Regions from separate parts of the Mesorhizobium sp. WSM4828 genome, predicted to be linked through region 1. Evidence: riboswitches for the same ligand, from Rfam matches in the RefSeq annotation. Region 1 holds a riboswitch; the other holds the start of a gene.
What was found. A riboswitch is a leader RNA that binds a small molecule or an ion and turns the genes downstream of it on or off. The one in region 1 is predicted to bind thiamine pyrophosphate.

Region 2: linked by a shared signal. The riboswitch ahead of thiB (thiamine ABC transporter substrate binding subunit) and the one ahead of thiC (phosphomethylpyrimidine synthase ThiC) in region 1 are both predicted to bind thiamine pyrophosphate.

The regions. Positions count from the first base shown of each region.
Region 1 covers NZ_JBVVQK010000015.1:32,070-36,462, reverse strand. The annotation lists gene AC0L2X_RS18185 (porin) at 357-1,517, shown strand; TPP riboswitch at 1,761-1,877, shown strand; gene thiC (phosphomethylpyrimidine synthase ThiC) at 1,981-3,816, shown strand; gene thiO (glycine oxidase ThiO) at 3,813-4,393, shown strand, end outside.
Region 2 covers NZ_JBVVQK010000033.1:14,291-18,683, forward strand. The annotation lists gene AC0L2X_RS27455 (ABC-F family ATP-binding cassette domain-containing protein) at 1-1,036, opposite strand, end outside; gene AC0L2X_RS27460 (thiamine diphosphokinase) at 1,038-1,682, opposite strand; TPP riboswitch at 1,801-1,915, shown strand; gene thiB (thiamine ABC transporter substrate binding subunit) at 1,959-2,972, shown strand; gene thiP (thiamine/thiamine pyrophosphate ABC transporter permease) at 3,230-4,393, shown strand, end outside.

The sequences.
Region 1 (4,393 bases):
TGGCACGTCGCTTGCTGCTCTGCATCGAACGCCGACGCCCAACCCACAAATAGCAGAGATGAATAATGGCGATTGGTTCAGAAGTGCTGAATCTAACTGAATGGCTGAACAGCTGTGTGGAAGCGCAGCGGGGCAAAGCAATAGGCGTCCTGCCTTTCTTTGAGCCTGACACAGGTCGAATCCCACCTTTTTCGGGCAATGCATGACCAAGCACAGTTGTTCTTCCGTTAATCTCCAGTCGTTTGAGCAGTTCGTTTTTGTGCAACAAAAAGTTTCAAACGTTCAATTACGAACTTTTAGCATTCACGAGAACTCATCTTGATGATTATCTTTTAACCTTTGAATGGAGATCCGGAATGATCGTAAGCAGCCTTCTTCTCGGCTCAGTTGCGGCCCTGATCTCCGTTTCCGTCGCTCGCGCGGCGGACCAAGTCTCTGCGCCGGACCCGACCGAATACGTCAAGATCTGCGACGTCTACGGTTCGGGCTACTTCCATATCCCCGACACCGAGACCTGCCTGCGCATCGGCGGCTACATCCGTTACGACGTCGGCCTCGGCGATGTCCGATCCTATGACGGGGCAAGAACCACCGATGGGAGCCCTGGCGAGGCTCAGGGCACCTGGCGAAACAACGCGCGTTTCACGTTCAAAACTTGGACGCGCCAGGAGACCGAACTCGGTGCACTGAAGACCTATACTGAAAACCGCGTGAACTTCGGCAACCGCAACGCTCATCCGGGTCCGGACAGCCCTCAGAACTATGGCTTCAACAGCGGCGTCAAGTTGGCTTCCGCCTGGATCCAGCTTGGTGGCCTCCGAGTTGGTAAGGACGAGTCGGCCTTCGACACGTTTACAGGCTACGCCGGGAACGTCCTCAATAACGTACTCGTTCCGTACGGCGACTTCGATACCAACGTGGCCCAGTATTACTTCGATGCCGGCAATGGCTTTTCGGCTCTGGTTTCACTTGAACAAGGGTCGGGTGTAGTCGGTACTATCGACAGCCATGTTCCGCACGTCGTCTTCGGCGTAAAACAGACGCAGGGCTGGGGCGCGATCACCGGCGTAATCGCCCGTGACAGCAACTACGATGCTTTGGCCGGCAAGGTCCGCGTCGATGTCAATGTCACAGATGACCTGTCGCTATTCGGAATGTTCGGCTATGGCTCCATTGGCAATCTCAACGATGACCCAACCAATGCAGTCGCCGCTCACGGTCGCGGCTTCTACAAAACTTGGAGCGGCAACTGGGCTTTCTGGGCCGGCTCCACTTACACACTCAACGAGAAAACTTCGTTCAACCTTCAGGTCTCGGGTGATCAGTTCAGGAACTCTGGTGTGGCTGCAAACGTCGCCTACTTGGTCGTTCCAGGTTTCACAGTCACAGCCGAAGTCGACTATGACCACTACAGCAACTTCGGCGTAGGCGCGGTCGACCGTTCCCGCGTGAACTGGACTCACGTCGGCAAAAAGAACAGCCTCGGCGGCACACTCCGATTCCAAAGCTCATTTTAAACAACTCCATCTGGTGTCGGCGCCCCAGCGGATCGCCCGAAGGCGATTTACGCGCAAACCTTCGGTGCCGATTGAAGGCGTAATCATCATAAGGACCGATCTTTAGTTCAACCGTTTGCGACCCCTTATCCATGTCTTCGTCTCCAACGCCTGGTTTGTCGCCGACATATGGTCTGACCGGCTACCGATCATCGCCTCGGCCCGAATGCGCTTGACAAATCGGAGCCGGCCCGTTCAACCTGACGCATTCACCAGGGGAGTCCCGGCAAGGGGCTGAGATACTGCTGGCTTTCGCGGCGCAGTGACCCGTTGAACCTGATCCAGTTCATACTGGCGTAGGGACGGTGCAAGCGCTTTGAGGGAGTTTACGCCCGAGGTCCTGTTTCGGCAGGTCGACAGAAGCGTCTTTTCATCCTTCCGGCACAGAACTGGGTCTCCAATGCATGAGCAAAGGAGCCTCAAGATGAATGCCCTCACTCCCGCTGTCTCGACGGGACCGCTGCCCGCCTCGCGGAAAATCCACAAGCCCGGTGCCATCCACCCGCAGATCAAGGTGCCGATGCGCGAAATCTCCGTCCATCCGACGGCCGGTGAGCCGCCCGTCACCGTTTACGATCCGTCTGGCCCCTATACGGACCCCACCGTCGAAATTAGTATCAAAAAGGGTCTTGCCCGGCTTCGTCACGAATGGATATCAGCGCGCGGTGACGTCGAGGCCTATGAGGGCCGCCACGTCCGGCCGGAGGACAACGGATTTGCGGCGGGCGAGCGCCTGACGCCGGAATTTCCCGTTCGCAACCGACCGCTCAGGGCCAAGGCGGGCAAGGCGGTGACCCAGCTAGCCTATGCGCGCGCCGGCATCATCACGCCCGAAATGGAGTTCGTCGCCATCCGCGAGAACCTCGGCCGCGAGATCGTCCGCGGCAAGCTGCAACGCGATGGCGAAGCCTTTGGCGCGGCGCTTCCCGATTTCGTCACGCCGGAATTCGTCCGCGACGAGGTGGCGCGCGGACGGGCGATCATTCCCGCCAACATTAACCACCCGGAGAGCGAGCCGATGATCATCGGCCGCAATTTCCTGGTCAAGATCAATGCCAATATCGGTAACTCCGCCGTCACGTCGTCGATGGCCGAAGAGGTCGAAAAGATGGTCTGGGCGATCCGCTGGGGCGCCGACACGGTGATGGACCTGTCGACCGGCCGCAACATCCACAACATCCGCGACTGGATCGTGCGCAATGCGCCGGTCCCGATCGGCACGGTGCCGCTCTATCAGGCGCTCGAAAAGGTCGGCGGCATTGCCGAGGACCTGACCTGGGAGGTCTACCGCGACACGCTGATCGAACAGGCCGAACAGGGCATCGACTATTTCACCATCCACGCCGGCGTGCGGTTGCACTACATCCCGCTGACCATCGACCGGGTCACGGGCATCGTCTCGCGCGGCGGCTCGATCATGGCCAAATGGTGCTTGCACCATCACCGGGAAAGCTTCCTTTACGAGCATTTCGCGGAAATTTGCGACATCTGTCGCGCCTATGACGTGTCCTTCTCGCTCGGCGACGGTCTTCGTCCCGGCTCGATCGCCGATGCCAATGACGCGGCGCAATTCGCCGAGCTGGAAACGCTCGGCGAGCTGACGCAGATCGCCTGGGCGAAGGATTGCCAGGTGATGATCGAGGGTCCGGGCCATGTCCCCATGCACAAGATCAAGGAGAATATGGACAAGCAGCTCGCCGTCTGCGGCGAGGCGCCGTTCTATACGCTTGGGCCGCTGACGACCGACATCGCGCCAGGCTACGACCACATCACCTCCGGCATCGGCGCTGCGATGATCGGCTGGTTCGGCACCGCCATGCTCTGCTATGTCACGCCCAAGGAGCATCTCGGCCTTCCCGATCGCAACGACGTCAAGATTGGTGTGATCACCTACAAGATCGCCGCCCATGCCGCCGATCTGGCGAAGGGCCATCCGGCGGCAAAGGTTAGGGATGATGCCCTTTCGCGCGCGCGCTTCGAGTTCCGTTGGGAAGACCAGTTCAACCTGTCGCTCGACCCCGAAACGGCGCGCTCCTTCCACGACCAAACCCTGCCCAAGGAGGCGCACAAGCTGGCGCATTTCTGCTCTATGTGCGGGCCGAAATTCTGTTCCATGCGTATTTCTCACGACATCCGCGCCGAGGCACAGAAAGAGGGCATGGCAGCGATGGCGGCGAAATACCGCGAGGGCGGCGATCTCTATGTGCCGGCGGACGAGACCGGCGCGCCGCTCATGCCACAGGCGCATGAGCGACCATGAGGGTGCTGGTCAAAGGGGCCGGCGTCGCCGGCCTCACCGCCGCTTTCGAGCTCGCCGCTCGCGGCGCGACGGTCACAGTCGCCGAGATGCGACATTGCCTTGGCGGCAATGCGTCGTGGTTCGCCGGCGGCATGCTGGCGCCATGGTGCGAGCGCGAGAGCGCCGAGCAGCCGGTGCTGGATCTCGGACGCGACGCCGCCGACTGGTGGGATGCGGTACTGCCGGGTCAGGTCACACGGGCCGGAACGCTGGTCGTGGCCGCACCGCGTGATGCCGGCGAGCTCGACCGGTTCGCCAGTCGCACGTCGGGGCATCGGCTTGTCGATGAAGACGAAATTGCGATCCTGGAGCCCGACCTCGCCGGCCGCTTCCGGCGCGGACTGCTCTTCCCCGACGAAGCGCATCTCGACCCGCGGCAGGCGATGGCGGCACTTCATGACAGGCTGGCGGCGATGGGTGTCGAATTGCGCTTCGGCGCCGATGCCCGGCACGTCTCCGGTTTCGATCGTCAGATCGACTGCACGGGGATGGCGGCGGAAGACGACCGGCTGCGCGGCGTTCGCGGCGAAATGCTGAT
Region 2 (4,393 bases), on a different contig from region 1:
CCAGATTGGTTCCGAGCCGCACCGTACCTGCGTCCGGCTTCAATTCGCCGGTCAGCATCTTCAACAGCGTCGTCTTGCCGGCGCCGTTCGGCCCGACCAGGCCGACGCGATCGCCGCGCTGGATGCGGGTCGAGAATCCCTTGACCACAGTCAGATCGCCAAAGCTCTTCTCGATGTTCTTGGCTTCGATCACCAGCTTGCCGGATTCGGCGGCGTCGCTGGCTGTCATCGTCGCCGCACCCTCGGCGCCGCGATGACCACGAAAGCGCTGGCGCATGGTCTGCAACTCACCGAGCCGGCGCATGTTGCGCTTGCGCCGTGCTGTCACGCCATAGCGCAGCCAGTGCTCCTCGCGCACGATCTGGCGACCGAGCTTGTGCTGCTCGCGCTCTTCCTCCTCCAGCACCGTGTCGCGCCATTCCTCGAAAAAGGCAAAGCCCTTGTCGAGACGGCGGGTCTGGCCGCGGTCGAGCCAGATTGTGGCGCGCGACACGCGCTCGAGAAAACGACGGTCATGCGAGATGACGACCAGTGCCGAGGAGGTGCGGGCAAGCTCCTCCTCCAGCCATTCGATAACCGAAAGGTCAAGATGATTGGTCGGCTCATCGAGGAGGAGAATGTCGGGCTCCGGCGCCATGACGCGGGCGAGGGCGGCGCGCCGCGCCTCGCCGCCGGAGAGGTCGTTCGGCCGCTCCTCGCCGGTCAGGCCGAGATGCTCCATCAGATAGGTGGCGCGGTAGGGATCGTCGGCGGGTCCGAGCCCTGCCTCGACATAGGCGCGGACGGTCGCAAAGCCGTCCATGTCGGGAATTTGCGGCAAGTAGCGCACGGTCGCCGAAGGCTGGCGGAAGACTTCGCCGTCCTGCGGTTCGATCAGCCCGGCGGCAATCTTGAGGAGCGTCGACTTGCCAGAGCCGTTGCGGCCGACCAGGGCGATCTTGTCGCCAGCTGAGGCCGTCAGGGCGGCACCGTCTAGCAGCGGCGTGCCGCCGAAGGTCAGCTTTATCCCGTCGAGATTGAGAAGTGGCGGCGCCATGTCAGCTTTCGGGTAGGGGAAAAGGATGCGCGAGCAGCAGCGCGCGGCCGCTGGCCAGCGCGATTTCCAGCCGGCCCCTGACCTCGTTGGAAATGGTCAGCGACGAGCCGAACGCGACCTCGACATGGTCGAGCGGCCATTTGGCACCGGTGACGCTCAGGCCGGCGAGATCGGAGAAGCCGAGCACCGAAAACAGCGTGCCGTCGGCATAGTCGAAGTCAGTCTTTCCCGGCAGCAAGGGAATGCCTTCCTGCGCGCCGCTGGTCAAAAGCACTTCCGTCCCGCCTTCCGCCAGCCGGACGCTCAGCGCCAGATGCAGGAAGATGTGGTCGGTGCGTTTGCCGCCGAAGGCGCCTGCGAGCACAAGGCTGGTCGCACCGCATTCGAGTGCGGCGGCGATAGCGAGTTCACCGTCGGTCTTGTCTTTTTCGGCGGGAAACACCTGCCGTGGCACGGCGGCCAGATCCTCCGGCAAATCGGCAGGCACCGAATCGAAATCGCCGATCCAGAGTTCCGGCCTGAGGCCCAGCATGCGCGCATGGCCGATGCCGGCATCCGCGGCGATGACGCGCGAGCCTTCGACCTGGCGGTCGAGCAGCGGCGTGCGGATGAGATCGCCGCCAAGCAGGATGGTGAATTTGCTCATATCTCGTGGCCCTTACCAGCCCTGCCCCGGAAACGGAAGATGAAACGGCAGAAGGCTGGGCTTTGGATGTCCGGCAAACTTCCGCTTGCGCAGCACTTCGGCCGGGCCTATGTGTCGCAACGCTCTAACGGGGTGCCGGACGCGATTTTCGCGGACCGGCTGAGAGGCAAGACTGCCAACCCGCTGAACCTGATCCGGTTTGTACCGGCGGAGGGATTAGACGTTTCGGACAGCCCGACGCCTCAATTCCTTTCAACGCGAACGAAGGAGGCGCCGATGCGCGGTTTTTTTCACTCTGTTGTCTCGATTATCCTGCTTGCGGCATCCGCGCTCGCCCTGCCAGGGCAGGCATCGGCACAGGATAAGCTGACCGTCTATACCTATGAAAGCTTCACCGCCGATTGGGGTCCGGGACCCGCTGTGACGAAGGCCTTCGAGGCCGAATGCAGCTGCGTCGTTGAATTCGTCTCGGTCGCCGACGGCGTAGCGCTGCTCAATCGTGTGAAGCTGGAAGGCGCCGCGACCAAGGCCGATATCGTGCTTGGCCTCGATACCAATTTGACCGCCGACGCCAAGGCAACCGGCCTGTTTTCGCCACACGGCGCCGTGTCGGGCGTCAGCGTCCCGGGAGCCTGGAGCGACGATATTTTCGTGCCGTTCGACTATGGCTATTTCGCCGTCGTCTACGATACCGAAAAACTGAAGAGCCCGCCGAAAAGCCTCAGGGAATTGGTCGAGGGCAATGCCGGCGACAAGATCGTCATCCAGGATCCGCGCACCTCTACGCCGGGCCTTGGCCTGCTGTTGTGGGTCAAGTCGGTCTATGGCGACAAGGCGCCCGAAGCCTGGGCCAAGCTCAAGGCGAAGGTGCTGACGGTGACGCCAGGCTGGAGCGAGGCCTACGGCCTGTTCACCAAGGGCGAGGTGCCGATGGTGCTGTCCTACACCACCTCGCCGGCCTACCACATGGTCGCCGAAAACACCGAGCGCTACCAGGCAGCGTCCTTCGAGGAGGGCGAATATCTGCAGATCGAGGTTGCGGGGATCACCACCAAGGGCGCGAAGAACCCGCTGGCGGAAAAGTTCATTGCCTTCATGACCGGACCGAAATTCCAGGATGTCATTCCCGAAACCAACTGGATGTTCCCGGCCGGCAAGACCGACAAGCCGCTCAATCCGGCGTTCGACAAGCTTGTCAAACCGACCAAGACCTTGCTGTTCAGCCCGGAGGAAGTCGCGGCCAACCGCAAGGCCTGGGTCGATGAGTGGCTTGCGGCGATGAGCAAGTAGTCGTGGCGAGCTGATCAAGGTGGTCACTCTACGGCGCCCCCCTCTGTCCTGCCGGACATCTCCCCCACGAGGGGGGAGATTGGCAGCTTCGGCGTCTCGCTCAGTCCTGCAACGTTGGAAATTGGCTAAGGCCGAAGTGACAGCCGATCTCCCCCCTCGTGGGGGAGATGTCCGGCAGGACAGAGGGGGGCGCGAAGGAACGCTGTCCTCGCTAAGAATCTCGAATCGGGCGGTGTAGCGTGCAACGCGCGTCATCAGTGGACTCCCGCGTCACTGCCGGTATCGTCGCGCTCGCAGCCATCGCGCTGCTGATCGGCGGGGCGTTCGCAGGTCTCATCCTGCAAGCCATGCGCGACCCGTCCGGCGCCGGCGCCGCTTTCGATTCCTATCTCTTGCGCGTCGCCCGTTTCACGCTCTGGCAGGCAGTCCTTTCGACCCTGCTCTCCGTTGCACCGGCGCTGTTCGTCGCGCGCGCCCTGTCGCGGCATCCACAGTTTCTCGGGCGAGGCTTTATCCTGCAGCTTTTCGCCCTGCCGCTGGCGCTGCCGGCCATTGTTGCCGCACTCGGTGTCCTGGCGCTCTACGGCCGTGCCGGGTATTTTGCCGGCACGCTGGGCGCGCTAGGCGGCCAGAGCTGGCCCGGCATCTACGGCCTGTCGGGCATCCTCGTTGCCCATGTCTTCTTCAACCTGCCGCTGGCAACGCGGCTGTTCCTGGAAGCATTGCAGACCGTGCCGGCCAACCAATGGCGGCTGGCGAGCCAGCTTGGCATGGGCGCTGCGCCGGCCTTTCGGCTGATCGAATGGCCGCCGCTGCGTGCGGCCCTGCCGGGCATCGCCGGGCTCGTTTTCATGCTGTGCATCACCTCTTTCACCATCGTGCTTACGCTCGGCGGCGGACCCAGCGCGACGACGCTGGAGGTTGCCATCTACCAGGCGCTGCGTTTCGACTTCGACCCGGCGCGGGCGGTGACGCTGACCTTGTTGCAAATTGCGCTGACCTTCGTGGTCGTGCTGGCACTGACACGGCTCGGCGCCAATGTGACCGGCGACGCCAATCTGCCGGTGGCGCCGCGCCGGTATTTTTCAGCCGGTGCGGCCGAGACCGTGCTGAACGCGCTGGTGATCGGGCTGGCATTGCTGTTTGTCGCCGGGCCGATGGCGGCGACGCTGGCAGCCGGGCTTGGCGCCGATCTCGGTCGACTGGCCGGCGAGAGCGCGGTGCGGCAAGCGACGGCGACCAGTGCTGGACTCTCCCTCTTGTCGGCGCTGCTCTCTGTGGCATTGTCGCTGTCGCTGGTCATGGCGCGCCGGGCGCTGGCGCTCACCCGGCGGACAGGCCGGCGGACACTGCTCGAACATCTGGCCGACACCGGTGCGGGGTTCGTCCTGGTGGTGCCGCCCATCGTCATCGGCGCCGGC